One region of the Bacillus sp. PK3-067 genome, then DNA from elsewhere that is predicted to be linked to it. Evidence: riboswitches for the same ligand, from Rfam matches in the RefSeq annotation. Region 1 holds a riboswitch; each other region holds the start of a gene.
What was found. Region 1 has a riboswitch for thiamine pyrophosphate ahead of tenA (thiaminase II). Riboswitches for the same ligand answer to the same signal wherever they lie in the genome.
Positions count from the first base shown of each region.

Region 1 (10,149 bases):
GGCCTAGTCAGGCAGTTTTAGCATGTCAAAGAGCTGTATTATCTCAAATTTCCGATCGCTTAGACCCATTAAAGACAACGCATGTAGATGATTATTTATATGTGATGAAAGAAATGATGGAGCATATGACGATAGGAGTAATGGATCGATATGGTCATTTTATTGGAAAGCTACTATCTTATGTGCCATTTTTCGAAATGATACAAGTTCCACAGCATGCATATTATTGTGAAGAATTACTGTATATTTGTAAGGGCATTGAATATAAAGAAGAAACACTACGCAATTATATATTTATACAATTACATGATTGTTTACCATCATTTTTTAGGCTATTTCTTAAAAATAAGCGTTACGCAACGATTCATGATATTCTTTTCTATTGGTGCGATGACGAACAACGAATGAGCTTAGAGAAAAAATATAATCTGAGCTTTATTTATGAAAAATATGCTTGTGGATAAACAATATTTTCGATATGAAAAATTAATATAAATTAAAAAGGATCTCCAGTTTATGTGAGATCCTTTTTTGTTAGTAAAACAAGGAGAAAGTGATTAAGACAAGAAACAACATTCCATATAGGAGAAGTTGTGCAGTATAACTTCCTTGTATACCAAAAAAAGTATTGGCTTTCTTATACAAATTCAATATGTATTTTATTGGAGTATCTTTGAAAGATTGGTACACAGTGTCTCCTCTTTCTAAGCTTCTTGTTTTTGTTTTTGGTTATAAGGGACATTAATATATCTAGCTACAAATAATAAAACAGCCATAAAGAATACTGGAAATACAGTAGATAAATAAAAGCCATTACTAATTATATTTGTTATGAGAGCACTCAAAAGAAAAATAGCATTATAAATATGGGCAATTTTTTGTTTTAGTTGCACTTGAAATGATTCCATCATAATTTCTAATGCAACAAAAGCAATAATAATAGATAAAAATACAATGTTTGTATTGTAAATGATTAAACAACAGATTAAACCTAAAAAGGCTACGTATTCAATTATAAGAGGTATATTGCGTGGCATACAATTTACCTAACTAAATATGGCAGTGGATTTACTGCATTTGTTTTTTCAAAATTCCATTCTCCATTATGTAATTCAAAATGAAGATGTTGCCCGTATGAATGACCTGTGTTTCCCATATGACCTATTAATTGTCCAGTCTGTACTTGATCACCAGCTTGTACAGTGCGATCCTTCATATGAGCATAAACAGTTGTATATAATTTCCCATTGATTTGATGCGCAATGAAAACAACATTGCCATAGCTAGCTGAATAATAAGATTTCACAACTTTACCTGCAGCAGCAGCTTGGATAGAGACGTTTCCTGGAGCGGCAATATCTATACCATAATGCATTTGTTCCCAGCGTATATCAAAGGTTGAGCTAATTCTTCCTTGAGCGGGGAATTTGAAAGCAGCTGGAATTGATGAAGGCTGATCTGTTTTAGCTTGTGGTTGATTTTGTACTACATAGTGTTTTGCTACATATCCGTATCCTGTGCCAAAACGAATTTTATACCAAGTACCTACAGTTTCTACTACTTGTACTTGAGTACCGTTTTGTAATGAACCGAGTAGAGCGCTACTTGTACTAGCGGTGCTACGTACATTTAGATTAGGTGTTGCAACAGTATATTTTGTATTATTTTGAACGGTGATTCCTTTTACTAAGGGTTGTGAACCATTAGAGATGAATGCTTTTTGTACGTAACCTGTTTGGCCATTATGTGATATTTTATACCATTCGCCTTGATCTTCTTGAACGGTAATAAACTTACCATTTGGTAATACATCTAAAATGGAAGATTCTAAATTAGGTTCAGAGCGAACGTTTAATGCATTAGCATTAACGATGTATTGATCATTAGATTGAAGTTTGTTTTTTAGTAAAATAGCATCTTTTTGTACATAACCTACTTTATTATGAACAGATACTTTATACCAACCATTAGTTGTTTCAATGATGTTCACTTTTGTATTAAAGCGAATTGTATCAATTGATGTGCTTTTTACGTTATCTTCTGTATGTAATGCTACTTGATCGACTTTGACATACCCAGTTTTAATATTAGATAATTGTTCAGCGTTTGCTTTTTGTACATTTGTTTCACCCATAGAAGGAAGTAAAGAAGCAATCGCTACAGTAGTTGCTGTTAAAGCAGTAGCTTTCATATTCATGGAATAGAGACCTCCTCTAGTTGTATAGTTGTAATTTTATTATAGTATAAAGATATAATATAGTGGGGGTATTCACATAAATGTAATATGAAATCAATATAAAAATAAATTTTTTGAGGATAATGATTCCTTTTTATACAATTAATTGGGGTTTTATTTTCTAAAATAGAATGTATGTATTGTATAATTTTGATATTATGTTGATAATTAAGAAAATTAAAAAAGTTGATGATGTCTTATTAGGGTGTTATACTGACAGTGATAATTTTATAGTTTGCTAGGAGAGCTGGTGTTGCCAGCTGAGAGTAGGCCGTAAGCCTTTGATCCTTTTTATTACCTGATCTAGATTATGCTAGCGTAGGGAAGCAATTCGGACACTAACAATGAGTCCCCGTTTCTTTGCGTATAGAAACGGGGCTTTTTTATTTGAAAATTTCATATTGAAACCACTAGGGGTGCTTGACTTGCTGAGAGAGGAATAATCCTTAACCCTTACAACACCTGATCTAGGTAATACTAGCGAAGGGAAGTGGAACATCGAATAAATGTATAACTTTATTTGCTGTAACCACTTCTTATATATAGAAGTGGTTTTTTATTTAGATACATATATTGGAAGGGGATAGAGAAATGAAATTTTGCGATAGATTATTAGAAACTGTGCAACCGGTTTGGGAGATGAGTCATAATCATCCGTTTGTAGTGGGTATGGGAGATGGCACGTTAGAAAAAGATAAATTTCAGTATTATATTATTCAAGATTATTTATATCTGCTAGATTATGCAAAGTTATATGCGATTGGTGTTGTAAAAGCAACGAATCCACAAGTAATGGGAAAGTTCGCTGAACAAATTGATGGAATATTAAATGGCGAAATGACAATCCATAAACAATATGCAAAAAGACTTGGAATTTCTATAGAGGAGATAGAGTCTGCGAAACCATCTGCTAAAAATTTAGCTTATACAAATTACATGATGTCTGTATCTCAAAATGGCACACTTGCGGAATTAATAGCAGCGCTTCTTCCATGTATGTGGAGCTATTGGGAAATTGGAAAGCGTTTAAATGATATTCCTGGAGCAAGAGATCATGAGTTTTTTGGTGAGTGGATTCAAGGATATAGTTCGGAAGAATACGGTAATCTTTGTATTTGGTTAATAGATTTATTAAATGAAATGGCAGTTGGAAAGTCTGAGAAAGAACTAGAAAGATTAGAGGAGATCTTCTTATATTCCAGTCGATTTGAATATTTATTCTGGGATATGTCCTATCGTAAGGAGATGTGGGGATTTGAGGAGCAAGAACATACTACAGTTTCATAATGTTTCTTTTCATTACGATGAGAAACCAATCATCCATGAATTAAATGCTTCTATACATGAGAAAGAGTTTGTCAGTATTATCGGACCGAGTGGATGTGGAAAAAGTACTTTATTTCGCCTTATTACAGGTCTAGAAAAGGTAAGTACTGGACAGATAGAACTGACAGAAACAAAGAACCATCCTGTAGGATATATGCCGCAAAAAGATATGCTTTTGCCGTGGAGAACAATTATTGAGAATGCTGCCCTGCCGCTAGAGTGCCAAGGTGTACAGAAGAAAGAAGCAGAAGTAAAGGCAAAGGAACTGTTACATAAATTTGGTTTGCAAGGGTATGAGAAAAAATATCCGAAAGATTTATCTGGTGGTATGAGACAACGTGTATCTTTTATTCGAACTTTATTAACAGGCGGGGAGATATTGCTGTTAGATGAACCATTTAGTGCGTTGGATGCTTTAACGAAGACCTCTTTGCAAGAATGGTTGTTTGAACAATGGCAAGAGTGGGAAAAAACAATTTTATTCATTACTCATGATGTTGAAGAAGCGTTATTTCTTTCAAACCGAGTTTTAGTAGTGGAACAGCAGCCGATAACGACTTTGACTGAGCGGAATGTACCGCTTGATCATAACAGAACACGAAAAGATTTATATAAACCGGAAGTATTAGCGCTGAAAGATGAGCTTCTTAGTATGTTACAAAGGCAGGTACTTGTGTGATGAACCGATTGAAAGAATTAGTTCCTGCTATTACACTTTCTAGTATTTTACTAGCTGTGTGGGAAATAGGAGCAAGAATTGTAGATGAGATGTACATTTTACCGTCACCTTCTGCGATTTTAATGAAGATATGGAAACTAAAAGACATATTATTTACGGTTCATTTACCTGCAACGTTATACGTCGTTTTAATAGGTGTTGTTATCTCTATCGTATTAGGTGTAGGGCTAGCGATGTTAATGAATGCGAGTACATGGATGGAGAGAGCGTTTTATCCATTATTAGTTGCTTCACAAACGATTCCGATTACTGCGCTTGCTCCGCTATTTGTTTTATGGTTTGGATATACAATTTGGAGTAAGGTTGTTGTCACAGTTTTAATTACGTTTTTCCCAATTGCGGTCAATACGTATGATGGACTGCGTAGTACGAAAAAAGAATGGGAGGAGCTCTTAGTTACATATGGAGCAACAAAAAGAGATATTTTTCTTAAATTAAAGTTGCCGTCTGCTCTTCCTTATTTTTTCTCAGCTTTAAAAATTGCAGTTCCGCTTAGTGTTATCGGAGCAGCAATTGGAGAATGGCTCGGTGCACAAGCTGGGCTTGGATATTTCAGTAAGAGAATGATGACGCAGTTAGATGGAGCTGGCGTATTTGCACCTATTGTATTGTTATCATTATTAGCTATTTTCTTCGTCGTAATTATTTCCATATTAGAAAAGAAATTCATTAGTTGGAGGAAGCATTCATGAAATTTTTAAAGCGCATCTTTGTGTTTACATTATTAATTGCAATAATTGCAGGATGTTCGAGTAATTCAGCATCAGACAAAAGTAAAAAAGAGAAAGAAATAACAGTCATGTTAGATTGGTATCCAAATGCGGTACATAGCTTTATCTATGCAGCAATTGAAAAAGGATACTTTAAAGAAGAAGGTGTAAAGGTAAATATTAAATTCCCTTCTAATCCGACTGATCCATTAACGCTGGCAGCAGCAGGGAAGGTGACAGTTGGCTTGTATTATCAGCCAGATGTTGTTATGGCGAAAGCGAATGAGCAAATTCCAGTGAAATCAATTGGGGCTGTCGTACGTTCACCATTAAATCATGTTGTATCACTGAAATCAGCGGGCATTCAATCACCGAAAGATTTAGAAGGAAAAACAGTAGGATACTCTGGAACACCATTAAGTGAGATGTATTTAAAAACGATGGTAAAAGAAGCTGGTGGTAATCCTGATACAGTGAAAGTAGTAGATGTTGGCTTTGATTTAGTACCAGCATTAATTACGAAGAAAGTAGATGCGGTAACAGGGGCATACATTAACCATGAAGTACCTGTTATGCGTCATGAAGGCCATGAACCAGCGTACTTTAATCCAGCTGATTACGGAGTACCAAACTATCATGAGCTTGTGTTTGTAACAGGTGATAAAACGTTGAAAAAAGATAAAGAGGCGTTGCAAGCTTTCTTACGTGGTACGAAAAAAGGCTATGATTTCATGAAGAAAAACCCAGATGAAGCATTGAATATTTTATTAAATCATCAAGAAAAAGAAAACTTCCCACTTGTGCCAGAAGTTGAAAAGGAAAGTATGAAAATTTTATTAGAGAAGATGGAAACGAAAGATGAGCCATTCTTATCAGATTCAAAAGAATCTTGGGAGAAACAAAATAAGTGGCTGAAGGACAAAGGAATGACGAAAGAAACCGTCCCAGCCGATGAATTATTCGAAAATATTTTAAAGTAGGCGAATGAATATGAAAAATGAGCTCCACGTAATCTCAAATGGCCATATGCCATTCGAAGAGTTAGTGAATGTAGCGATGCAAATTGAGAGTGAGATTGATTATTTGCATATTCGTGAGCGTGAGAAGAGTACGAAGGAATTATATGAAGGTGTGGAAAGTCTATTAATGGAGGGCTTTCCGGCTTCTAAAATTGTCATAAACGATCGAATTGATATTGCAATTTTATTAAATATTCCTCGTGTTCAACTAGGATATCGAAGTACAGATGTAAAGTCAGTGAAAGAAAAGTTTTCGTATTTGCATGTCGGTTATTCTGTGCATTCGCTAGATGAAGCAATAGTAGCTTTTAAAAATGGAGCGGATTCACTCGTTTATGGCCATGTATTTCCGACAGATTGTAAAAAAGGTGTGCCAGCGAGAGGGCTTGAAGAAATTTCAGACATTGCAAGGTGTTTATCTATACCGATTACAGCAATTGGAGGAATTACCCCAGAAAACACAGTGGATGTTCTTACTAACGGTGTAAGCGGTATAGCAGTTATGTCTGGAATTGTAAGTAGTAGTAACCCGTATAGCAAAGCGAAATCTTATAAGGAATCAATAAGAAAGTGGGCGGAAAAACATGTGTGAGAAGTATGATGTAGCGATTATTGGTGGTGGTGTAATTGGTAGTTCAGTTGCACATTTTCTAGCAGAAAGAGGACATAAAGTAGCGATTGTGGAGAAGCAAAGTATTGCATCGGAAGCTTCAAAAGCAGCTGCTGGTTTACTTGGTGTTCAGGCAGAATGGGATGCGTATGATCCGCTATTTGAACTTGCTAGAGAAAGCCGAGCTATATTTCCACAACTTGCAGCAGTTTTACGTGAAAAGACGGGTGTTGATATTGGATATGAAGAAAAAGGAATTTATCGTATTGCTCAAAATGAAGATGAGAAGGAAAGAATTCTTCACATTATGGATTGGCAGCAGAAAACAGGTGAAGATTCTTATTTTCTAACGGGAGACCATGTGCGGGAAAAAGAGCCATATCTATCCGAATCTATTATAGGAGCAGTATATTATCCGAAAGACGGTCATGTTATTGCACCAGAGCTTACGAAAGCATTCGCACATTCTGCAGCGATTTCCGGTGCTGATATATATGAACAGACAGAAGTATTTGATATCCGTATTGAAAATAATAAAGTGACTGGAGTTATTACAAGTGAAGGTATTGTCACATGTGAGAAAGTCGTTATTGCAGGAGGTTCATGGAGCACGAAGTTACTCAGTTATTTTCACCGCGATTGGGGTACATATCCAGTTAAAGGAGAAGTGGTTGCGGTAAGAAGTAGAAAACAACTTTTAAAAGCACCTATTTTTCAAGAAAGATTTTACATTACTCCAAAGCGCGGTGGACGTTACGTAATTGGGGCAACAATGAAGCCACATACGTTCAATAAAACTGTGCAGCCAGAAAGTATAACTTCTATATTAGAGCGTGCTTATACAATATTGCCAGCTTTAAAAGAAGCAGAATGGGAAAGCACGTGGGCAGGATTAAGACCACAATCGAATCATGAAGCTCCTTATATGGGAGAGCATGAAGAAATAAAAGGTTTATATGCTTGCACGGGCCATTATCGAAACGGTATTTTATTAAGTCCTATTTCTGGCCAATATATGGCTGATTTAATAGAAGGAAAGCAAGAGAATCATTTGCTAGATTCATTGCTTTCTAGAAGAGTTTAGAAAGGGGATGGAAGTTTGAATTTAAAAATTAATGGTAACCAAATTGAAGTGCCAGCGAGTGTAAAAACAGTAGCTGAGCTACTTACACATTTAGAGCTAGATAACAGAATTGTTGTAGTAGAGCGTAATAAAGATATTTTACAAAAAGATGATCATACAGATACATCTGTTTTTGATGGAGACCAAATTGAGATTGTAACTTTCGTAGGAGGCGGTTGATTATGTTAAACATTGGACCATTTTCATTTCATTCTAGACTTTTATTAGGAACAGGTAAATTCCCTGATTTTGACGTACAGCAAAAGGCAATTGACGTTTCTGAAGCTGAAATTTTAACGTTTGCAGTACGTCGTATGGATATCTTTGATGCAAAGCAACCTAATTTATTAGAGAAACTTGATGTGAAAAAATATACGTTATTACCAAATACAGCAGGAGCAAAAAACGCTGAAGAGGCTGTTCGTATTGCAAAATTAGCAAAAGCTTCTGGGCTTTGTGACATGATAAAGGTAGAAGTTATTGGTGATGATAGAACGTTATTACCTGATCCGGTAGAAACGTTAAAGGCATCTGAAATGTTACTGGAAGAAGGATTTATCGTACTTCCGTATACATCTGATGATGTTGTATTAGCACGTAAATTACAAGAGCTTGGCGTGCATGCGATTATGCCAGGAGCATCTCCAATCGGATCAGGACTTGGTATTGTAAATCCATTAAATTTGAGCTTCATTATTGAACAAGCGACAGTACCAGTTATCGTTGATGCCGGTATTGGTAGCCCAGCTGATGCGGCATTTGCAATGGAATTAGGAGCAGATGGCGTGTTATTAAATACAGCTGTATCAGGAGCAAAAGATCCTATTAAAATGGCACAAGCAATGAAATTAAGTATTGAAGCAGGCCGTTTAGGATTTGAAGCAGGTCGTATTGCACGTAAGCGTTGTGCAACTGCAAGTAGTCCTTTAGAAGGAATGAGCGTAGTTGAATAATCGATATTCTCGCCAAGAACTATTTTCTCCAATTGGAGAAGAAGGACAGCAAAAGATAAGAGAAAAGCATGTGCTTATTATCGGTGCAGGTGCATTAGGTAGTGCAAATGCAGAGATGTTTGTAAGAGCAGGTGTTGGCAAGATAACAATTGTTGACCGTGATTATGTAGATTGGAGTAATTTACAAAGACAACAATTGTATGCAGAGAGCGACGTAAAGAATAATCTCCCAAAAGCTATAGCGGCTAAAAAACGTTTAGAAGAGATTAATAGTGATGTAACAATAGAAGCTCTCGTTCAAGATGTAACAGCTGAAGAGCTAGAAGAACTTGTTATAAATGTTGATGTAATTATTGATGCGACTGATAATTTCGAAACGCGCTTTATTGTAAATGATATATCACAAAAATATTCTATTCCATGGATTTACGGTGCATGTGTAGGTAGTTACGGTCTTTCTTACACAATCCTTCCTAGTAAAACACCATGTTTATCATGTTTATTACAGTCGATTCCGCTTGGCGGGGCAACATGTGATACAGCGGGTATTATATCACCTGCTGTATCTCTTGTCGTTTCTCATCAAGTAACAGAAGCTCTTAAACTGTTAGTAGAAGATTACGAATCACTTCGAGATGGGCTTGTATCGTTTGATATGTGGAAGAATGAGTATTCATGTATGAATGTGCAAAAACTTCGCCAGCATAATTGTCCTTCATGCGGAGAGAATGCATTATATCCGTATTTAAATAAAGAAAACACATCAAAAACAGCAGTTTTATGCGGGCGAAATACAGTTCAAATTAGACCACCTCATAAAGATGAAATGAATTTTGAACAATATAAAGAGTTGTTGGAAGGTCGTGTAAATGATTTAAATATAAATCCATATTTACTATCATTTTCTGTTGAAGACAAGAGGTTAGTAGCCTTTAAAGATGGCCGTGTGCTCGTACATGGAACGAAAGATATAAGCGAAGCAAAAACAATTTATCATCGCTATTTTGGATAGAAAAGGATGAATGGGATGAAAGTGAATAAAGCTTTAACAATTGCAGGGTCTGATAGCGGCGGCGGTGCTGGAATTCAGGCAGATTTAAAAACATTCCAAGAGCTTGGTGTATACGGAATGACGGCTATTACGGCAATTACTGCTCAAAACACGCTTGGCGTTCAAGGGGTATATCCTGTTCCGTTAGAAGGTATTACAGAACAGCTGAATTCAATTGGTACGGATTTAACACCAGATGCAGTGAAACTAGGAATGTTATTTAGTAGTGAAATAATTCAAATTGTTGCAGAACAAATTAAAAAATTTGGCTGGAATAATATTGTGCTAGATCCCGTTATGATCGCAAAAGGCGGTGCATCATTATTACAGCAAGAAGCAGTTCATGCATTAAAAGAATATTTATTACCAGTAGCAACCGTTA
Region 1 is NZ_CP096490.1:745,048-755,196, forward strand. Features, by position in the region: gene M1D73_RS03835 (DUF3965 domain-containing protein) at 1-464, shown strand, start outside; gene M1D73_RS03840 (hypothetical protein) at 705-1,037, opposite strand; gene M1D73_RS03845 (SH3 domain-containing protein) at 1,043-2,197, opposite strand; TPP riboswitch at 2,467-2,578, shown strand; TPP riboswitch at 2,639-2,742, shown strand; gene tenA (thiaminase II) at 2,828-3,523, shown strand; gene M1D73_RS03855 (ABC transporter ATP-binding protein) at 3,492-4,241, shown strand; gene M1D73_RS03860 (ABC transporter permease) at 4,241-4,993, shown strand; gene M1D73_RS03865 (ABC transporter substrate-binding protein) at 4,990-5,991, shown strand; gene tenI (thiazole tautomerase TenI) at 6,002-6,622, shown strand; gene thiO (glycine oxidase ThiO) at 6,615-7,724, shown strand; gene thiS (sulfur carrier protein ThiS) at 7,740-7,943, shown strand; gene thiG (thiazole synthase) at 7,946-8,716, shown strand; gene thiF (thiazole biosynthesis adenylyltransferase ThiF) at 8,709-9,728, shown strand; gene thiD (bifunctional hydroxymethylpyrimidine kinase/phosphomethylpyrimidine kinase) at 9,744-10,149, shown strand, end outside.

Region 2 (10,149 bases), 1.0 Mb from region 1:
TCACAACCGCAACAGGTAATTTATCTAATTTTCCGTACGGATCCCAATATCCGGCTAAAAAGAATCCTGAATAAATTAACGGAACGATTAATAAAAAAATTAAAGCGATACGTCCATGTTTATGGTGCCACATCGCTTTCCAATCTTTAAATACAAGTTGAATTCCCTTCATGAAACATACTCCTTCTCCGAATTTAACACCATTAGAATGGTTTAACAGATTTACTATACACGTCACTTTCCATACTGTATAATACATCTTTAATTATTAATTCATTCCTTTTGGTCTATAGAAAGGAGACTCGAAATGGAACTGCTCCAGTTAAAATACTTTCAGACAGTGGCACGACTAGAACATATGACAAAGGCAGCTGAAGAATTGCATATCGCACAACCTTCACTCAGCAAAACAATCGCTAGACTCGAAAAGGATTTAGGCGTCCCTTTATTTGATCGCCAAGGTCGACAGATTACTTTAAATTCTTTCGGAAAAGTATTTTTGAAACGAGTAGAGCGTATTTTTCATGAATTAAGCGAAGGGGAACGAGAAATTAAAGATTTAGCCGAATTACAACAAAGCTCTATTACACTAGCCGTTTCTATTCCGAGAATATTGCCAGAACTACTTGGCTCTTTTTTACTAGAACATCCTAACGTTCGGTTCCAACAATTTCTGGCATCCACTCCTTCTATGAAACGACAACTAGATAATATAGAAATTGACTTTTGTATCTCCTCTGTGCCAATTGAAGGAGAAGAAATTGTTTGGGAACCACTTATTACAGAAGAAATTTTCTTAGTCGTCCCTTCAGGCCATCGTTTATCAGGCCGAGAAAATATCCACCTCCATGAAGTAAAGGACGAACCGTTCATTAGTATGAACACTGGCTATGGATTTCGGCACTTAACAGATGAATTTTGTAAAGAAGCTGGTTTCACTCCGCATATTGCTTTTGAAGTCGATGAACCGACCGTAATTAGCGACCTCATTAAGCACGGTCTCGGCATCGCTTTTGTTCCAAGTTTAACTTTATTAAAAAACTCTACTTTAGCATCAAGCAAGTTGCGTATTATTGAACCCACTTGTCAGCGAACCATCGGATTAAGTTGGTCAAAAAAACGCTACTTATCAAAAACAGCTCAGCAATTCCGTGAATTCGTGATTGACTACTTCTCTAATATTAGGACATAAAATTATATGAACAAATAAAAGGTGCCAACCTCATATGGTGGCACCTTTTATTGTTCACTCTTTTTTAATTCCATTTCAGCTAAAAGCGGCAATACGTTATCAAAAATATGCGTATTATTATTTTCACCTGTTACATATCCACCGTAATATCTACTAAATACATTGTCATTTCGGAATGTGGCCATATGATCATACAATTCCTTCGCAAACTTTGTATCACCTGTTTGTAGTACGTACAAAATCGTTAGTCCGTACGCGGCCGGCGATTCATAATTCACAGTTTGTTTTCCCGTTTCTAAATTGTAACGACCGTATAGCTTTCCATCCTCCTGGAACTTCTTCTTTATAAATTCCAAATAAGCGGCTGATGAAAGACCACCTAAACTTCGATGATATGCAACGTATGATTGGTCAATAAGATTCACTTCTTTATCGTACGTAAATGTACCATCTTCTTTATACTCTTTTGGGAATGCCCAGCCATGCCTTGGATAATCAGCTAAAAATTGAACGACTTCCTGATATTGCTGAGCAGAAACTTTGCCGTACTTCTTCATATAGGAGAATGCACGCGGATTTATGTATGATGTTGTTACAAAATTATTTTGTTTTCCTGCATCTGCATCATAATAATCAACATAATAATTATCTTTTTTATTATAACGAAGTACAGCATCACTTAATTGATCGGCAAGGTTTTTATAACGCTCTTCCTTATACATTTCATAAGCACGATATAATTGTTCTATAATACGAAGATCATCTATAAGTGCATTTGTAGCTGACTGCCTCTCTCCCTTTTCAGAGAGTTTCCATAAAACGATATGATTCTTATATATGAAATTATCTTGAATAACCTTTACTTGCTCATCAAATAACGCCTGATCATCTTTATCAAGTGTATACTGTAACCATAATCCCGCCGATTCTGATAAAGCTTCACGTCCCTTAGCTTCACCCGTACCTGCCTTAGTATCTACTAAACGATACGTGGCAAGTGTTCCATTGTCATTCACCATATGTCTTAAAATAAAATTTTCTGTACGGTTTCCTTGTAAAGCTGACCAAAATACAATTCCACCTAAAGCGATTAAGAAGATAACTCCAATCCCTATATATAAACGTTTCCGCAATCTTTTCACCTCCCTAGTAAGGCTAACCTTAATTTTATCAGAACATACATAAATTTAAAAAAGACAATCTATTAGATTGTCTCCCGCATTTCTATCCCCCGCAAACCTCTTTAGAAGGTTTATATAGCGATTGTACAAGTCGATCATATTCACGACGTGTAATTTCTTTATTATATAGCTTCAATAATAAATCTCTATGCTCTTTTGAAAATGCCATCTTTTTAATGACTTCAGGATACATAAAACACCCTCTCCATTTCACATAAACTTCTTGATTCCGAAAAACAGAACTTATGTTCGCATAAAAGATTATAAAAGATTCCTGAGCAAAAAACAAACAAAACATGACCAACTATTTATTTCTTTCTATTCAAAATATTACAACATTATATTATCATATTCACTTTTTAAATACATATATATTTTTGGTAGTTTTTTTGAATAAATCTTCCAATTCAATCAGAAAATAATGGCAAAAAAGAAGAGGAGTTTACATATGGATACGGTAACATTAGCAAGAGCATTTTTTGGTTCTTCATTAGCATTCCACATTATCTTTGCAACACTTGGGGTCGGTCTTTCATTGATGATTTTTATAAGCGAAATACTCTATCACTGGAAGAAAGACTCCGACTATGCCATTATGGCGAAAAGATGGACAAAGGCGTTTGCTATTCTTCTCGGTGTAGCAATTCCAACTGGAACAATTGTTGGTGTGCAAATCTCACTTCTTTGGCCTGGTTTCGCCAAAATTGTTGGGCAAGTTATTTCTGTTCCCTTCCAAATTGAGATTTTTGCCTTCTTTTTGGAGGCTTTATTCATGTCGATTTACGTATATGCAGCTGATAAACTTCCTCCATTTATGAGATTAATCTCGCTATTTTTCGTCATGCTTGGTGCCACGGCATCCGCCGTGCTCATTACATCAGCAAATACATGGATGAATACACCAGCAGGCTTTTCAATGAATCCAGATGGATCTGTTTTTAACGTTGATCCGTGGAAAGCTTTCTTTAATCCAAGTTTTGGCACAAGTGCATTCCATGTTGTTATTACGGCTTATGCAACTGGTGCGGCTGTCATTGCTTCTATCGCTGGATTTAAATTATTGAAGAAAAATTTAAGTACACGTGAAATTGCTTATCATAAAAAAGGGCTACTATTAGGGCTTGTCGTTACATTTATTACAGGCGCTACGATGTGGCTTTCAGGACATGAATCAGCGATTGCCTTACATAAACACTCACCTGAAAAACTTGCATCTGCTGAAGCTTTATTTGAAACGACATCACACGCACCGCTATCCATTGGCGGAGTTGTGGATCCCAATACACTTGAACTAAACTATGCACTTGAAATTCCCAACATGCTTAGCTTATTAGTGGGACTAGACCCTAGCACTGTCGTAAAAGGTCTAAAGGAATTTCCCCAAGAAACATGGCCACCATTTTATACACATACACTATTCAACTTAATGGTCGGCACCGCTGCGTTTACCTTTGCAGTTGCAGCAATTGCACTCTTATATTGGTACTTCGTTTACCGAAAAAAGGGAACAGAACTACCGAAGTGGCTACTTTGGGGGGCTACCGCATGCGGACCAATTATGATGCTCGGTATTGAATTCGGATGGATTTTCAGTTGTAGCGGTCGTCAACCATGGACAATTTATGGTATGCAACGTACCGTCGATGCATCTACACGCGCCGATTTCGTCGGTCCTTTATTTGTTTTGTTCATCATTTTATATATTGGACTCGCTATTTTAACAGTCATTGTTCTACGGACATTCTTTAGAAGACATCCATTAAAGAATGATTTACAACACCAAGGAGGCGATTCTCATGCATGAGGAAAGTATTGCAATCATCATCTTATGGGCCCTTATTTTCGTATACAGTATATTAGGGTCCATCGATTTTGGAGCTGGTTTTTGGGGCATGGTATACGCCAAACATCCAACTCTCGCTGCCAAACTAGCGAATCGGTACTTATCACCCACTTGGGAAGTAACAAATACGTTTCTTGTTTTCGTCGTTGTCGCATTTCTCGGCTTCTTTCCGAAAGCGGCCTTTACTCTTGCGACAGTAATGTTCGTACCAGTTATGTTAATTTTAGTGCTCGTTGCAGTACGTAGTACGTTTATGGTATTTGCTTACTCCTTACCAAAATATCAGTACCTTCTTCGGGTTATTTCAGGTATTACTGGTCTCTTAATTCCAGCACTATTAATTACCGTTTTACCCGTTACAGAGGGAGCCTATATTACAATGTCTGAAGGAAAAGAAGTACTCCTGTATGGAAAACTTCTTTCTAGCCCGGTTATCTACTGTTATATGCTCTTCGGACTAACGTCTGAACTATTTCTCTCCTCTCTCTTTCTTGCTGATTTTGCGAGAGAACAAAGTTCAGAAGATACGTATAGAATTTATAGAAGAAATGCTATCATTCTTGGTCCTGCAACGCTCGTTACAGCAATCATCGCCCTCGTTGTAATGGACCCAGAAACACATTGGCTTATGCAAGGATTAATAAAGCAATTCCCGTGGTTTACAGTTTCTATTGTTTTATTCGTTATCGGATACTCGTCCCTTTGGTGGACAAACAAAAAATACAATACACTAGGATACCCTCGCATTGCCGTTTTAGCTGTCGTCGCTCAATATGCATTTGCCAGCTACGCTTACGGCGTCGCGCATTTACCTTATATTATTTATCCTGACGTAACTGTATTTACAAGCTTTACAACGAAAGAAACGTTCTATGCACTGCTCATTCTATACGCAATTGGGATTGCAATTTTATTACCAGGATTTATTTTCTTCTGGAATTTATTCTTGAAGGATCGTACTTTTTTGAAGGAAAAATAATATAGTCTTGGAGTCTGTCCCAAAAGGCATTTTGGAATAGACTCCTTTTGTCATGTTTTGTCGATAAGTCGATATATTTTAAAAATCGCTGATATATTTTAAGTTGCGCCGATATATTTCAATAATCGCTGATATATTTTAAGTTGCGCCAATATATCTCCATAATTGCCCATATAAATCTCATTTACTACCTTACTGCCCAATCAATTTATAGACTCCTATCACAATAGTTATTTCACTACGAGTGACACTTGTCCTTTAGCTTGAAAAACACATATTCGCTTCATCTCGTTATACGTCTAGTTCTTCTTATTTTTTGCTGAATATACTACCAATATAAACTTGAGACAAGCTACATCTGTTCAAGGGAAAATAGAAAGGTAGGCAAAATATGAGCATTGAAATATGGATTACTATTATTGTATTCTTCTTAACGATGATCGTTATCTTTTGGCGGCCTCGAGGTTTGAATGAGGCGTGGCCAGCAGCAATCGGAGCTGGTATCATCATAATTACTGGACTTGTATCAAAACCAGACGTCATGGATATTATAAGTAAAATTGGCGGTGCTTCCATAACAATATTAGCGACCATCGTCATGGCAGTTATATTAGAAAGCTTCGGCTTCTTCCATTGGTCCGCAGCGAAACTGGCAAATCTAGCGAAAGGTTCTGGACGCCGTCTATACTGGTATATTCAATTATTATGTTTTCTTATGACTCTTTTATTTAATAACGACGGTAGTATTTTAATTACAACTCCCATTTTAATTCTTCTTCTAAAAAACCTTCAATTAAAACCACATCAACAAATTCCTTATTTATTAAGCGGAGCTTTAATCGCTACCGCATCTAGTGCACCAATTGGTGTAAGTAATATCGTAAACTTAATTGCATTAAATATCGTTAATATGACTCTTTATATGCATACTGCTATGATGTTTGTACCTGCAACATTAGGCTTATTATTTATGTCATGGCTCATGTATACAGTTTTGAAGAAAAAACTTCCGAAAAAATTACCTGTTTCTTCATATGATATTGAAGAAATTTTCTTCACGAAAAACTTCCATCCACTAAAAGGAAATAATTCTGTTGATACGAAACAAAAACGGACAAGATTCATGTTAAAAGTATTAGGTTTCGTCTTCCTGATGCGCTGTCTTCTATTCGTTGCATCCTTCTTATCCATCCCAATTGAAATCGTTGCAGTACTTGGTTCACTCGTTCTTCTCATTTGGAGATGGTACTACTTACGAACAAATCCTGTCGACATTTTGAAAAAGACACCGTGGCACATTTTAATTTTCGCCTTCTCTATGTACGTCATTATTTACGGACTCCACAACGCAGGATTAACAGCTGCACTTGTACAATGGCTCGAGCCAATTGTGAATCAGCATCTACTCTATGCTAGCTTTGCAATGGGCGGACTTGTATCCATCCTCTCTAACGTCTTCAATAACCATCCTGCCCTTATGATTGGTACAATCACATTAACAGAAATGGGACTAGATCCAGTCACATTAAAAACAATCTATCTTGCAAACATCATTGGTAGTGACATCGGTTCACTATTACTACCAATTGGTACACTAGCTTCACTCATTTGGATGTATATTCTGAAACAAAACAAAATTAAAGTAAAATGGAAAGACTATTTAAGTGTATCCCTTATCGTTATCCCGCTCACAACAGTCGTCACACTATTCCTCTTATTCTACTGGGTACATCTCTTCTTTGCCTTATAAACAACAGAATCCCCATTTGCTACCGTCTTAGCAAATGGGGATTCTTCTATAATAAAGTTAGGTACTACAGTGTGATCAATCAAGTAAAGAGGTGTAACATATTATTGATATAAATGACTACCAGCTTCTTTAAATTCTTCTGCTTTCTCTTTCATTCCTTTTTCAATTGCTTCTGTCGTTTCTAAATCATTTTCTTTTGCATACTCACGAATATCATGCGAAATTCTCATACTACAAAACTTCGGTCCACACATTGAACAGAAGTGAGCTGTCTTTGCCCCTTCTGCAGGCAATGTTTCATCGTGATATTCCATCGCACGTTCAGGATCTAAAGATAAATTAAATTGATCGCGCCAACGGAATTCGAAACGTGCTTTTGAAAGTGCATCATCACGCTGATGAGCCGTTTTATGTCCTTTCGCAAGATCAGCCGCATGCGCTGCAATTTTGTACGTAATAACACCCGTGCGTACATCATCTTTGTTTGGCAAACCTAAATGTTCTTTCGGCGTTACATAACAAAGCATCGCCGTTCCAAACCAACCGATCATCGCAGCTCCAATTGCCGATGTAATATGGTCATAACCTGGTGCAATATCTGTCGTTAGTGGCCCAAGTGTATAAAACGGCGCGCCCTGACAAATATCAAGCTCTTTCTCCATATTCTCTTTAATTAAGTGCATCGGTACGTGTCCAGGTCCTTCAATCATAACTTGCACATCATGTTTCCAAGCAATTTTCGTTAATTCGCCAAGTGTTTCAAGCTCAGAGAATTGTGCTTCGTCATTTGCATCTGCAATCGATCCTGGACGTAATCCATCTCCAAGAGAGAACGAAACATCGTACTGCTTCATAATTTCACAAATCTCTTCAAAATGAGTATATAGGAAGTTTTCTTTATGATGGAATAAACACCACTGCGCCATAATCGAACCACCACGCGAAACGATACCTGTCGTACGCTTTGCAGTAATTGGAATGTAACGAAGCAATACACCAGCGTGAATCGTAAAGTAATCAACGCCTTGCTCCGCTTGCTCAATTAACGTATCACGGTACACTTCCCATGTTAAATCTTCTGCAATTCCATTTACCTTTTCAAGCGCTTGATAAATCGGCACAGTTCCAACTGGTACAGGCGCATTACGAATAATCCACTCACGCGTCGTATGAATGTTTTTACCTGTAGATAAATCCATAATCGTATCTGCACCCCAGCGCGTTGCCCACGTCATCTTCTCTACTTCTTCTGCAATAGAAGAAGATACAGCAGAGTTTCCGATATTTGCATTTACCTTCACGTGGAAATTACGCCCGATAATCATCGGTTCTGCTTCTGGATGATTAATATTCGCTGGTAAAATAGCGCGGCCTTCTGCGATTTCCTTACGAACAAACTCCGGCTCTACTCCTTCACGAATTGCAACGTATTCCATCTCAGACGTAATAATGCCATTACGCGCATAATGCATTTGCGTAACATTTGCACCTTGCTTCGCTCTAAGCGGCTGGCGATCCATTTGCGGGAAAACAGGTGTATGTTTCGAAGCCACTTTCACACCATCATCCTCTGGTTTCACCTCGCGCCCTTCATATGCCTCTACATCCCCGCGCTCCATGATCCAAGAATGACGCGGCGTTGGAATTCCCTTTTCCAGCTCCACTTTATACGCCGGATCCGTATAAGGACCGCTCGTATCATACACACGGACTGGAGGATTTGGGATGCCGTTCGTTTCGCTTTGTTCAATCTCACGCATCGGCACTTTCATGCCTGCGCGTGGTCCATCCACATATACTTTCTTACTCCCTGGTAAACTCGATTTCAATTCAATTTGCTCAGCTGAAACAGACTGTTTCATAACCTTTGTTGCCTCCCCTGTTCGTGACAAGGACGAGATATGGCCAGCGCATGCCAAAATAAAAAGAGCCAGGTCCATAAAAAAATAAGGACCTGGCTCATAAAAGACATCATTATGTAAAGCCGTTAACTTCCCTACGCTGGTACGAGCCAGATCAGGTCCAAAGGGTTAAGAAGTTCACGCGCTTCTCTCTCAGCCTACGCATACGTTAGGCACCCCTAGTTTATCACTGATTTAATTTTCAATACTTTCCCATCATACACGATAATCTGAAAAATGCAAAGGTTATTTCTTTTTCTCTTTATGGAATCATCCACGTTAAATAATATGCTTGAACATACGTTATAATACCAACAATAATTATGAAGAACACCCTATTGTAAAAATAGTTTATGATTTAACATGGGAGTTTAAAAACATCTTCACCACAAAGAGTGTTGAGAATCTCAACCATTGTATTAAGAAAATTAAGAATACTAATATACAAGAGTTTAAGAACTTTACGAATGGATTAGCCCGGGATATTGAAGCTGTCAGAAATGCGGTAACTTATGAGAATAATAATGGTCTTGCCGAAGGGAGCATAAACAAGTTAAAGCTTATTAAAAGAATCATGTATGGTCGATGCAAATTCTCCACATTGCGGACAAAGATTCTACTTTTGGAGAGAATGAGACTTTTCAACTAACTCCGGGAAGAACCATTTTTTACTTGCCAAATACATTCATCAGTCCCGTTTGCCAAAGAGCCTTTGTCTCTGCTGTATTTCGCTACAACTGCTACTGTTACCTGCCATACAACCTGCAATAGAGATAGGTAACAATTTACTATACAAGGAACAAAATTGACCTGCTCCTCCATTTAGTGATTTAACTATCTTTATTATTCAGAGCTAAAACTCAAAGAAAAATCTCTTACATTTATTGTAACGTAATTTCCTTAATATGTTAATTATTTTTTGTTGTCTTGTTAGTTAAAGGGGTACTTAGTACAAAAAATAACCGTAGATAGTAGCACGAACACTGTTCTTGTTATAATTATTTTTTTTCAGAACGTCTATAATCCTCTTTTAAAAAATATATGTAAATATAATAAAAAACGAATGATTAATAGAAATATTCTACACCACTCGTTTTTTATCGGACTTCTTTTTACTGTACTTTTATTTTCTTTATGAGTTATTAGAAAAATAATTGTCTATATAAGTCTTTATTTTTTCAAAATTCTTTTCCATAAATAAGATTGCTGGTACTTCAATTATTGGAAGATTATTTTCATTATCAAAAGCTGGACACGGTTTGGGAACTACCAAATAGTCAACTGAGTTTTTATCCCTAATATA
Region 2 is NZ_CP096490.1:5,126,677-5,136,825, forward strand. Features, by position in the region: gene M1D73_RS26495 (YhgE/Pip domain-containing protein) at 1-172, opposite strand, end outside; gene M1D73_RS26500 (LysR family transcriptional regulator) at 308-1,192, shown strand; gene M1D73_RS26505 (hypothetical protein) at 1,240-2,325, opposite strand; gene M1D73_RS26510 (hypothetical protein) at 2,417-2,566, opposite strand; gene cydA (cytochrome ubiquinol oxidase subunit I) at 2,822-4,177, shown strand; gene M1D73_RS26520 (cytochrome d ubiquinol oxidase subunit II) at 4,170-5,195, shown strand; gene M1D73_RS26525 (arsenic transporter) at 5,587-6,945, shown strand; gene thiC (phosphomethylpyrimidine synthase ThiC) at 7,047-8,807, opposite strand; TPP riboswitch at 8,922-9,037, opposite strand; partial or broken gene M1D73_RS26535 (L-lactate permease) at 9,109-9,180, opposite strand; gene M1D73_RS26540 (transposase) at 9,226-9,495, shown strand; gene M1D73_RS26545 (hypothetical protein) at 9,979-10,149, opposite strand, start outside.
Region 2: linked by a shared signal. The riboswitch ahead of thiC (phosphomethylpyrimidine synthase ThiC) and the one ahead of tenA (thiaminase II) in region 1 are both predicted to bind thiamine pyrophosphate.

Region 3 (10,149 bases), 1.0 Mb from region 1:
CTGTACGAACACGTAAAGATGTAGCGTTAACTACGTAAGAACCACCAGTTTGAATAGTTCCATTATTGTTTTGCTCTTGTTTGTTGCCTTCTGTAACGTTTTCGTTAGAACCGCCTTTTGTTACGTAGTCTTTGCTTATATAAGCAGTTTGTCCTGCGTAATTGATTTTGAACCAATCTTGAACTTCGCCAACAACTTGTACTACTTGTCCTTTTTTGACAGAACCTACAGTTGTGTGAGAAGTGCTAGGACCTGTACGAACACGAAGGGAAGATACATTTACTGTATAGTTTCCGCTTGCTGGTTTTACTTCTTGGTTGTTATTATTCGTATTGTTGTTTGAAGAACCCCCAGTAGAAGAAACGCCAGATACGAATTCGCCACTTACATAACCTACTTGTCCATTATGGTTAATTTTCACCCAACCATTTTCTTGTCCAATTACGTTTAATGTTTGTCCTGCATATACACGTCCAGAAACAGAACTAGAAGTGTTAGGAGCTGTACGTACACGTAATACATCAGCGGTAACTTTATTGTTTCCACCTGTGCTTACATTGTTGTTTGCTGCTCCACTTTTTGATACAAACTCGCCACTAACAAAGCCTGTTTTTCCGTTAATGTTAATTTTGAACCAACCATTTTCTTCGCCAATCACGTTTAGTGATTGACCGTTATAAACGCGTGAGATGATGTCGTGAGAAGTGCTTGATCCCGCACGAACATGTAAGACGCTCGCGTTTACCGTATAAGATGAGTTGTTTGACGCAGAAGCTTGGACAGTTGTAGCAGCTTTTTGTGTATTTTGTTCAGGTGCAGCTTGAACACTATCAAGTGTAGGTGCTGCTCCTCCTGCTACAGACACTGCCGCAAGACCGGCAAGATACTTTTTCATAATTTGTCGATTCCTTTCTGTCTGTAATGTAGTGAAGAAATATTTACCAACTGTTAAAAATTCTAAAGAGCATGTCGATTACTGTCAAGGCTTATGTGGGAATCTGAATATGACAAAAAGATTACAAGAAAAAATCAAGGTATAAATTTACACCTTGATTTCCATTTAAATGCATATATTGAATATAAAAGGACAGAAATTATTCGTGTTTAAGAAGATGACATATTGGATTGTAACAAGATTTTATTAAAAGATTTTTGCAGTTTTTTGGTGATAGGTCCAACTTGCCCATCTTGAATCGCGGTTCCATCAAGGTGGGTCATTGGTAAAATTTCAATTGTTGTGCCTGTAAAAAAGCATTCATCTGCTTGATAAACGTCACGAACGCTGAAAAGTTCTTCCTGTACAGGAATGTGAAGAGTATTCGCTAAAGAAAGGACATATTGACGAATAATGCCATTTAAAATAAGGTGATTGGCTGGATGTGTGTAAAGAGTTCCGTTTTTAATTAAAAAGAAGTTGGAATGGCTTCCTTCCGTTACAATACCATTCCTTACGAGAAGTGCCTCTTTACAGCCTTTTCGTTCAGCTTTCGTAGCAGCTAGTACGTTTGGTAATAAATTTAATGATTTAATGTCACAGCGTAGCCATCGAGTATCGGGTTCTGATATAGCGCGTATACCATATTCAATCCATAAGGCTGGTCTTTCTTTTTTTGTAATATAGGCATAAATTGTCGGAGGGGTGTCATATGAAAATACATGTGTGCGAGCTTGTACACCACGAGATACTTGCAAATAAATTGTGCCATCTTCGTGGAAATGGTTTCGTTCAATTAATTTGTAAAGTAAAGTGATGAGCTCAGCTTTTGAGAAAGGGAGCGATAATTCTACTTCTTCCATGGATCGATATAATCTCGTTATGTGCGGATCTAATAAGTGAAAGTTCCCTTTATATAGGCGAATAACCTCGTAGACACCATCTCCGAACTGCGAACCTCTCTCTTCAAGTTCTATGTACGTTTGTTGTTTTGTTGTATCAATAACTTCATCATTCCAAAGTACAAATTTTTCGTATGCCAATTTCCGTCCCATCCTTTCGTAAGTACGTAAGTAATGTGAAACTTTCATTCATGCGAGATAAAAATCACTATAGTAATTTTTATGTAAGCAATTCTCTACATATGACCGTATATGTATTTGTAAATCATAGAGAAGTAAGGATGGTTTACCCCGCATTAACGGGCAGTAAAACTCCTACTTAAAAATTCGGGTGGAGCAAAGAAGTGAATTGGGCGAATAACTGCCCGTAGCTGCCCGATTGGTGAGGGCTGATTAAAGTTTCACTTTACAGCATTTTGTATATACAAATTCGAAAATAAGAATGAGAATCCTGCTTTTAAATAAAAAAAAGCAACATTCTTATGGAATGCTGCACAAGGAGGGTAGCTATCTTTCATAGGGACATTGTCTCGTTGAATGTTTTGTGTATGGAAACAAAACATGTTGAAAGACAATTATAAGAAAGTAGAAACAAAAGATTTACACACTTCTTTAAGGGATCTTACGAAAGATGAGAGATAAGAAATATGTAGAACCTCGTTTACATATTTTATTATAGAGATTCTTCATTAACACTATGTGAATATTTGGTAAAGGTTATGTAATTTTAAAGTTAATGAATATAAGTAGTTGTATGGAAGAAAATAAAAAAAGAGGCTGAGATTACTCAGCACTCTTCTTTTATTCTTTAATAACTGTTTTTACTTCACCAGTTTTGATCTTATTACTTTCAGAGAAGCGAAGTAAGTCACCTTCAATGATTTTATCAGACATGTTCAATTCATTTTGGGCGCGATCAATTAGTGGTTGAGATTCTTCTTTCGGTAATTGTACAACTTCGCCAGTAGCACGGTCATAGAATGTACTATTTGTGTACATGTATTTATCTGTAACGAAGCTACCGTCACGAAGAACAACGAATCCTTTATTATCAGGTGAGAATACATCATGACCGAATCGAACGTCATTTGTAGAATCTACACCAAGTAAGTTTAGAATAGTTGGTTTAATGTCAATTTCACCAGTTGGTTTCGAAATTGTTTTACCTTCTTTTTGACCTGGAACGTGAATAAACATCGGTGTTTTTTGTAAGTTCATATGGTCAAATGCAGTGATTTCTTCTTTTCCTAAGAACTGTGCCATTGCACGGTTATGGTTTTCAGAAATACCGTAGTGGTCACCGTAGAATACGATTACTGAGTTGTCGTAAATACCTTCTGCTTTTAGACGCTCAATAAAGTGTTTCATTGCTTCGTCTAAGTAACGAGCAGTTACCATGTAACGGTCAAATACTCCATCACCAGAATTGTATTCGTCGATTAATTTTGTACTGTCATCGTAAGTGAATGGGTAATGATTCGTTAAAGTAAGGAAGCGAGTATAGAATGGTTGCTTCACTTGTTTTAACATATCAATAGATTGATCGAAGTACTCGATATCTTTTAATCCCCAGTTTAATTTTGTTTCTGGTGTAATCTTGTAGTCAAGTTCGTTGTAGTAACGATCATAACCAAGTGCTGGATACATAATGTTACGGTTCCAGAATGTTGCGTTGTTTGCGTGGAATACCGACGTGTGATACCCTTGCTGACGTAAAATTTCTGGAGTTGCTGTATATTCATTGTTACCGTGTGTGAAGAATACAGCACCGCGGTCTAGTGGATATAACGAAGTATCTACTAGGAATTCAGCATCAGATGTTTTACCTTGACCAGTTTGATGGAAGAAGTTATCAAAGTAATAACTTTCTTTCGTAAATTGGTTTAAGAATGGTGTAACTTCTTGTCCGTTAACTGTTGCACCAATTAAGAATGTTTGTAATGACTCAAGAGAGACAACAATTACGTTTTTCCCTTTTGCAGTACCGAACATATTTGGATCTGGTTTACTTTGTGTTGTTTTTACGTAGTTTTCTGTTTCTTGTAATTTACTACCGTCAGCGAACGCTTTTTGTGAACTTGATTTTGCTTGTAAGCCAAGATCGTATACTTGGTGTACATATAATCCTAAGTTTTTAACAAGCATAACGCGGTCGAATGAACGTGTTAATAGTTCTGGGCGTTCAGCTTCTGCAAGTCCTAAGTTTGCGAAGAAAATAGCAACTGTTGATACGAAGTATAGAGAACGCATCGGGCGTGCTACACGCTCTGTAGGTGCAAAGTTCTTCATTTTCTTTAATAGAACGAAGAAAACGATAATGTCTGCAAATGCAAGGATAATTTTGTAGTTAAATAATTCTTTCACACTAGAACCTAAACTTCCGAAGTTAGATGTTTGTCCTAGCACCGGTAATGTAACGAAGTCATTGTAGAATCCGTAGAACATTACGTTACCAACAAGAACGATTGTTAAGACAAAATTAATTCCAAGTGCTATATAGTTACGTTTTTTCCCTTTTGCAAATAATGCAAGACCAACAAGCAGTAATGATGCTGCTAATGGGCTAAGGAATAAAATGAATTCTTGCATGAAAGATTCAAGTTTTAAATCAAAGCTTGTGCGTGTAATAAGGTAAGTTTTCAGCCATAAGGCTAAAGCTACGAATAAAGTGAAACGCACATTTTGAAATTGTGATTTCAAGGTTTCTTTCATTCATTTCCACCCTTTCTCTATCAGGCTTGGTCGATTTTGGAGCGAAAAATGCTAAAATAAAAAATACATAGTTTTCTTGGCCATAATTAAAGGTTCTATATTCACCCATATACGACTATAACTATGCATACCCTTTTGGTTTCTTTTGTTGCTCATAAGCATAACGTCATTTCTGTATTATACAACAAAATTCATTTCTGAGAAACACTATAACATTTTACATTTTTTGTATAAGATTTGTCACTACCAGAGAAAACTTTAACATTCGTTTATATGTCCGTCAACTAGAAAATATAACAAAGGTAGAGCAGAATGTTAAGTAGAAGTGAAAATTTTCTTTGTTGAGAAATAAGAAACGAAGATGGGTAAGGGTTATCTAGAAATCTATTATATGAAGGAAATCGTGTAAAAATTAACGAACACTTGTTCTTTTTTAGTTTGTTTGTTACAATAAAAGTTCATTGATAGGTTTTGTGTAATTTCCATGAACTTTTACTGATAACATATTGTAGCTTATTTCTTTTTAAAAATAGGGAGGCTTTTTACATGAAACAAAAATTTTCAGTTGAAGCGTTTTGGAAGAAAGTAAAACATGTTGCAAAGCAAGCTGGGCAGTCGGTCATTTATGCAAGTTTATTACTGTTTTACGTTTTGCAAAGACCCGATGTTCCAAAACGAGTGAAAATTATTGTAATTGGAGCACTTGCTTATTTTATTGCACCGATTGATGCGATTCCAGATTTCATTGCTGGAATTGGCTATACGGATGATTTAGGGGCGTTAACGGCCGCACTAATACAGGTGTCGTTATACGTCAATGAAGATGTGAAAGATAAGGCACGAGTGAAGTTGGCAGAATGGTTTGGTTCGGATATAGACACAACATTTATCGATCAGAAATTAGGTCAATAGGTGAAATCTGTCATGAGGTGACAGGACGAACGTAAGCGAGGAAGTGCATTATGCCATCAGGAAGAACGCATACGAAAATAAACTTAATATCCCTTCCGGTTGTTTTGTTTTTGCTCTTTTCGTATGGATTAACAAATTTTGATTTTTTATTAACTTTTGCAATTGGTTTTTTAGTAGGTACTTCATTTTTAACACCAGATTTAGATACGTACAGTAATGCTTATAACAAATGGGGTTTCTTACGTATATTTTGGTATCCTTATAAAAAAGTAATGCCGCATCGATCTTTCTTTACGCATACGATTATACTTGGTGATGTGATTCGTATTGCGTACATGTTAATTGTCTTTTCTCCATTTTTATTACTATTAAATGTAATCGCATTGGATGGTAATTTAATAGAAATTGCGCAGAAACATGAGGTTGAAATTGTAACATTCTTAATGGGAATTGTTGTGGCAAGTACGCTCCACATTATAGCGGATAAAGTGAATACACGCCGAAAGAAAATGATGAGAAAAAAGAAGAAACGCAGAAGATAAAGTGAACGAATTAGGAAAAGGGCCCCTTGCAATTTGCAAGGGGCCCTTTTTAAACAAACATTTGTTTAAAATTAAGCTTTCAGCACTTTAATTCCTTTTACAATGTTCCAGATGAAGTAGTATAAGCTGATGATTCCGCAAATAGCTAAGACAATCATTGATCCAATTCCAAGTGTTACATCTGGTTGATCAGATCCAAGACCCATAATTCCTAAAATAGTTACGCCAATGAATGTAGCGATACTTGGAATGATGTGTGTCCATAGAGCACGTTTTGCATGTGGTTTTGTTTCAGCGTCTCCTACAATCCAAACGATAATAGGGAATAAGATAGGGGCAAATAGTACACTAAAGTATGATAACGCAGCTAATATTTTATTTCCGTTCATATATATCACCTCATAAATAATTTCTGTTGTTATACTATTATTATGCAATAAATTTTGCAAGCTTTCTATCGATGAACATTACAGGAACATGACGATTTTGTAAGATTTTTTCGTTAAATGATAAAATTTTCAAAAAAATCTTTTTTAATGGAAATTGTTATGGTACAGTATAAATGAAAGTTGTTGAAAACGTTTTCTTAAACGTTTTTTTATTTTAGACTTAAAGGTATGATGACCTGATAGTCTATTGATGAGGTTATTCTATTTAAAAGGGGATTCTTTAGGGGGAGAGAACAATGAACACATGGACACAAGTTTATGATCCGTTCGGAAACATTTGGATTTCGGCAGCGGTAGCACTTATTCCGATTATCTTTTTTTTCTTAGCTTTAGCAGTTTTCCGCATGAAAGGGTATGTGGCAGGATTTATTACGGTTGTACTTACAGTTTTAGTAGCGTTATTCGCTTATAAAATGCCGTTCACGATGGCAATGGCAGCGACCGGATATGGTTTCTTATACGGATTATGGCCAATTGCTTGGATTATCATTATGTCGGTATTTTTATATAAAATTTCTGTGAAAACAGGTCAATTCGATGTGATTCGTGCATCGGTATTATCGATTACGAACGATCATCGTCTACTCGTTATTTTAATTGGATTTTCATTTGGAGCATTTTTAGAAGGAGCGGCAGGATTTGGGGCACCAGTAGCGATTACAGCAGCACTTCTTGCGGGGCTTGGGTTAAATCCTTTATACGCAGCAGGTCTTTGTTTGATTGCAAATACTGCACCAGTGGCGTTCGGAGCGATGGGAATTCCGATTACAGTTGCTGGACAAGTAACAGGTATTGATCCACATAAAATTGGACAAATGGCTGGGCATCAATTACCGTTCCTATCATTATTTGTGCCATTCTTTATCGTATTTTTAATGGATGGATTTAAGGGGATACGACAAACGTGGCCTGCGTTATTTGTAGCGGGTAGTTCATTTGCGATTACGCAGTTCATTACAGCGACATTTTTAGGACCAGAACTTCCGGATATTACATCGGCACTTGTAAGTTTAATTAGTTTAGCGCTGTTCTTAAAAGTTTGGCAGCCGAAAGAAATTTATCAATCTGGGCAAGCAAATAGTGAAGTAGCAGCAACAACGACAGCGGCATCGATGCCGAAATTAACGTTTGGAAAAGTAGTGAAGGCATGGTCCCCATTTATCGTATTAACGGTTATGGTAGTCATTTGGAGCCAAAGTTTCTTTAAGGCATTATTCACTCCAGGAGGGGCTTTAGAAAGTCTTGTATTTAAGTTTGAAATTCCAGGTCTGCATAATCTAGTAATGAAAGCAGAGCCAATTGTAAATAAACCAACGCCTTACGAGGCAATTCTGAAGTTTGATGTATTATCGGCAACCGGAACAGCGATTTTAATTGCTTGTATCATTTCCATGTTTATTTTGAAAATGAATGTAAAAGATGCAGTAGTGACATTTAAAGAAACGTTAAGCGAATTAAAAATGCCAATTCTATCTATCGGATTCGTACTAGGGTTTGCATTTATCGCAAACTATTCTGGTCTATCTTCCACGTTAGCGTTAGCATTAGCTGGAACTGGCGGACTATTCCCGTTCTTCTCACCATTCTTAGGCTGGATTGGCGTATTCCTAACAGGGTCTGATACGTCTGCGAATGCACTGTTCTCAAATTTACAAGCCATTACAGCGCAGCAAGTCGGCGTATCTGAAGTGCTTCTCGTTGCAGCAAATACAACAGGCGGTGTAACAGGTAAAATGATTTCCCCGCAGTCGATTGCGATCGCTTGTGCAGCGGTTGGTCTTGCTGGAAAAGAATCGGATTTGTTCCGTTTTACAGTGAAGCATAGTTTGTTCTTCGTAATTATTGTTGGTATTATGACTTATGTTCAGGCTTATTATTTAACGTGGATGATTCCATAAACAACAAAAGAAATAAACTTTTAATTTTCCAAATTATGGTGTATGATAGAAAAGTATTGAAAATTAAATCAGTGATAAACTAGGGGTGCCTAACGTATGCGTAGGCTGAGAGAGAAGCGCGTGAACTTCTTAACCCTTTGGACCTAATCTGGCTCGTACCAGCGTAGGGAAGTTAACGGCTTTACATAATGATGTCTTTATGAGCCAGGTCCTTATTTTTTTATGGACCTGGCTCTTTTTATGGAAGATGCGCAAATTGGGAATACCGACAGTAGTGGATAGGCTTGTTCAACAAGCAATCAGTCAAGTGCTTGGTTCAATATTTGAAAAACAATTTAGCGAATCTAGTTACGGCTTTAGACAAGGGCTCTTTTATGTTTGTATTTCGGAACTTCATCATATTTCTTTAAATAATAAGCACGGTAAGTAGCTTCACGAAGTTGTACAGAGTTGGCAGCTTCAACCATGTAATAACGAAGATACTGGTTTCCCGTTCGTGTCATGGGTGTTCGTTCCGATTCAAAGTTTCCAGATTGCGATTTTTTCTAGTAAAGACCGGTGTATTTGGCCAATTGTGCTTCGTTCTCAAAGCGTTCAATTTGTCCAACTTCCGCAATGATTCCCGCGGCGTATACGACTCCAATGCCTGGAACACTTGTTAAATATCTCGCTTCTGGAATGGCTTAGAATAAAGCAGTAATGCTTTTTTCTATCTCTTTGATTTGTTTTTTCAATGTTTGAATCAATCGTGCATAAGTGGCTAATACAACGTCCACAGAGTCTTGAACGACCTTACCTAGTCGGTAGGAGTCACGTATGGATTTCTTGATGGTTTTCGCTAAATCTTCCGGGTCGCTAAAGCGTCCTTTCCCCTTTTTCTGAAGAAGAGTAGCGAGTGCTTCTAGATCCATTTCTGCGATTTCATCCAACGAAAGGGAATCTGAGAGTATTTCCATCATCGTCGCACCAAAAACAGAGGTATTTAACTCTTTCGATAACGTATTACATTTGTAGTAAAGGTTCTTCAGAAAGTGTTGCTTACATTCTGTTTGCTGGTGAACGAGTTGATATCTAGATCGTGTTAAACGTTGAAGGGCAACGTATTTTTCCTCCTTGATAAGAAACTTATTATACCGTCCGGTTCGTAAAAAATCGGCAATACGGAAAGCATCTATTTTATCGGTCTTATCTTCTTCAAAGAGTTTTTTATACCGATGGATGGCTTTTGGATTTTGTACGACCACTTCCACGTCTAAAGCCCTCAAATCCTTATCTTCCGTTAGGAACATGGAAGGACGGAAACTATAGACGGAAGTAGATTCCATACCAATGACAATTTTTTTATAGTTGTACAACTGATGAAAATGGAGAACATCCTCCTTAATGGCGTTGGCACCATTCACATCGTTTGAAAGACAAATTTCTTTCAAAACAGTGTCATGACTGTCAAGAAAACATACATCAAGTTTTTCAGAGCTTACATCAATAGCTACGAATAATCTCAAAGAAAGGACCTCCTTTCTTTGAATAGTATTTGGAATGAGCTTGGATACTGTGGGGATCTCCCTAGAGTCAAAAACATAGCCACAACCTCGCGTATGAGTATTCAATGATTGCCTTCATCTAAGCTGCCCCTCCCACCATTATGAGAGGTAAGTGAAGGAAACCGATACAGCTTGTGCGTATGCAGTGCATTTTGGTCTGGGTCACAGTCTTTTAACGTGGTCGAACTACAGGAGGAGTAAGCATATTCCCGATGGATCCATTTCCGCACTTCCATTATCTGGGGAAATCCCCCAG
Region 3 is NZ_CP096490.1:5,137,078-5,147,226, reverse strand. Features, by position in the region: gene M1D73_RS26595 (C40 family peptidase) at 1-895, opposite strand, end outside; gene M1D73_RS26590 (D-amino-acid transaminase) at 1,105-1,989, opposite strand; gene M1D73_RS26585 (LTA synthase family protein) at 2,638-4,548, opposite strand; gene M1D73_RS26580 (YkvA family protein) at 5,095-5,460, shown strand; gene M1D73_RS26575 (metal-binding protein) at 5,511-6,002, shown strand; gene M1D73_RS26570 (magnetosome magnetite crystal formation protein family) at 6,074-6,391, opposite strand; gene lldP (L-lactate permease) at 6,688-8,349, shown strand; TPP riboswitch at 8,421-8,536, shown strand; partial or broken gene M1D73_RS26560 (reverse transcriptase domain-containing protein) at 8,594-8,710, shown strand; partial or broken gene M1D73_RS26555 (transposase) at 8,706-8,966, opposite strand; gene M1D73_RS26550 (IS110 family transposase) at 9,033-9,854, opposite strand.
Region 3: linked by a shared signal. The riboswitch ahead of M1D73_RS26560 (reverse transcriptase domain-containing protein) and the one ahead of tenA (thiaminase II) in region 1 are both predicted to bind thiamine pyrophosphate.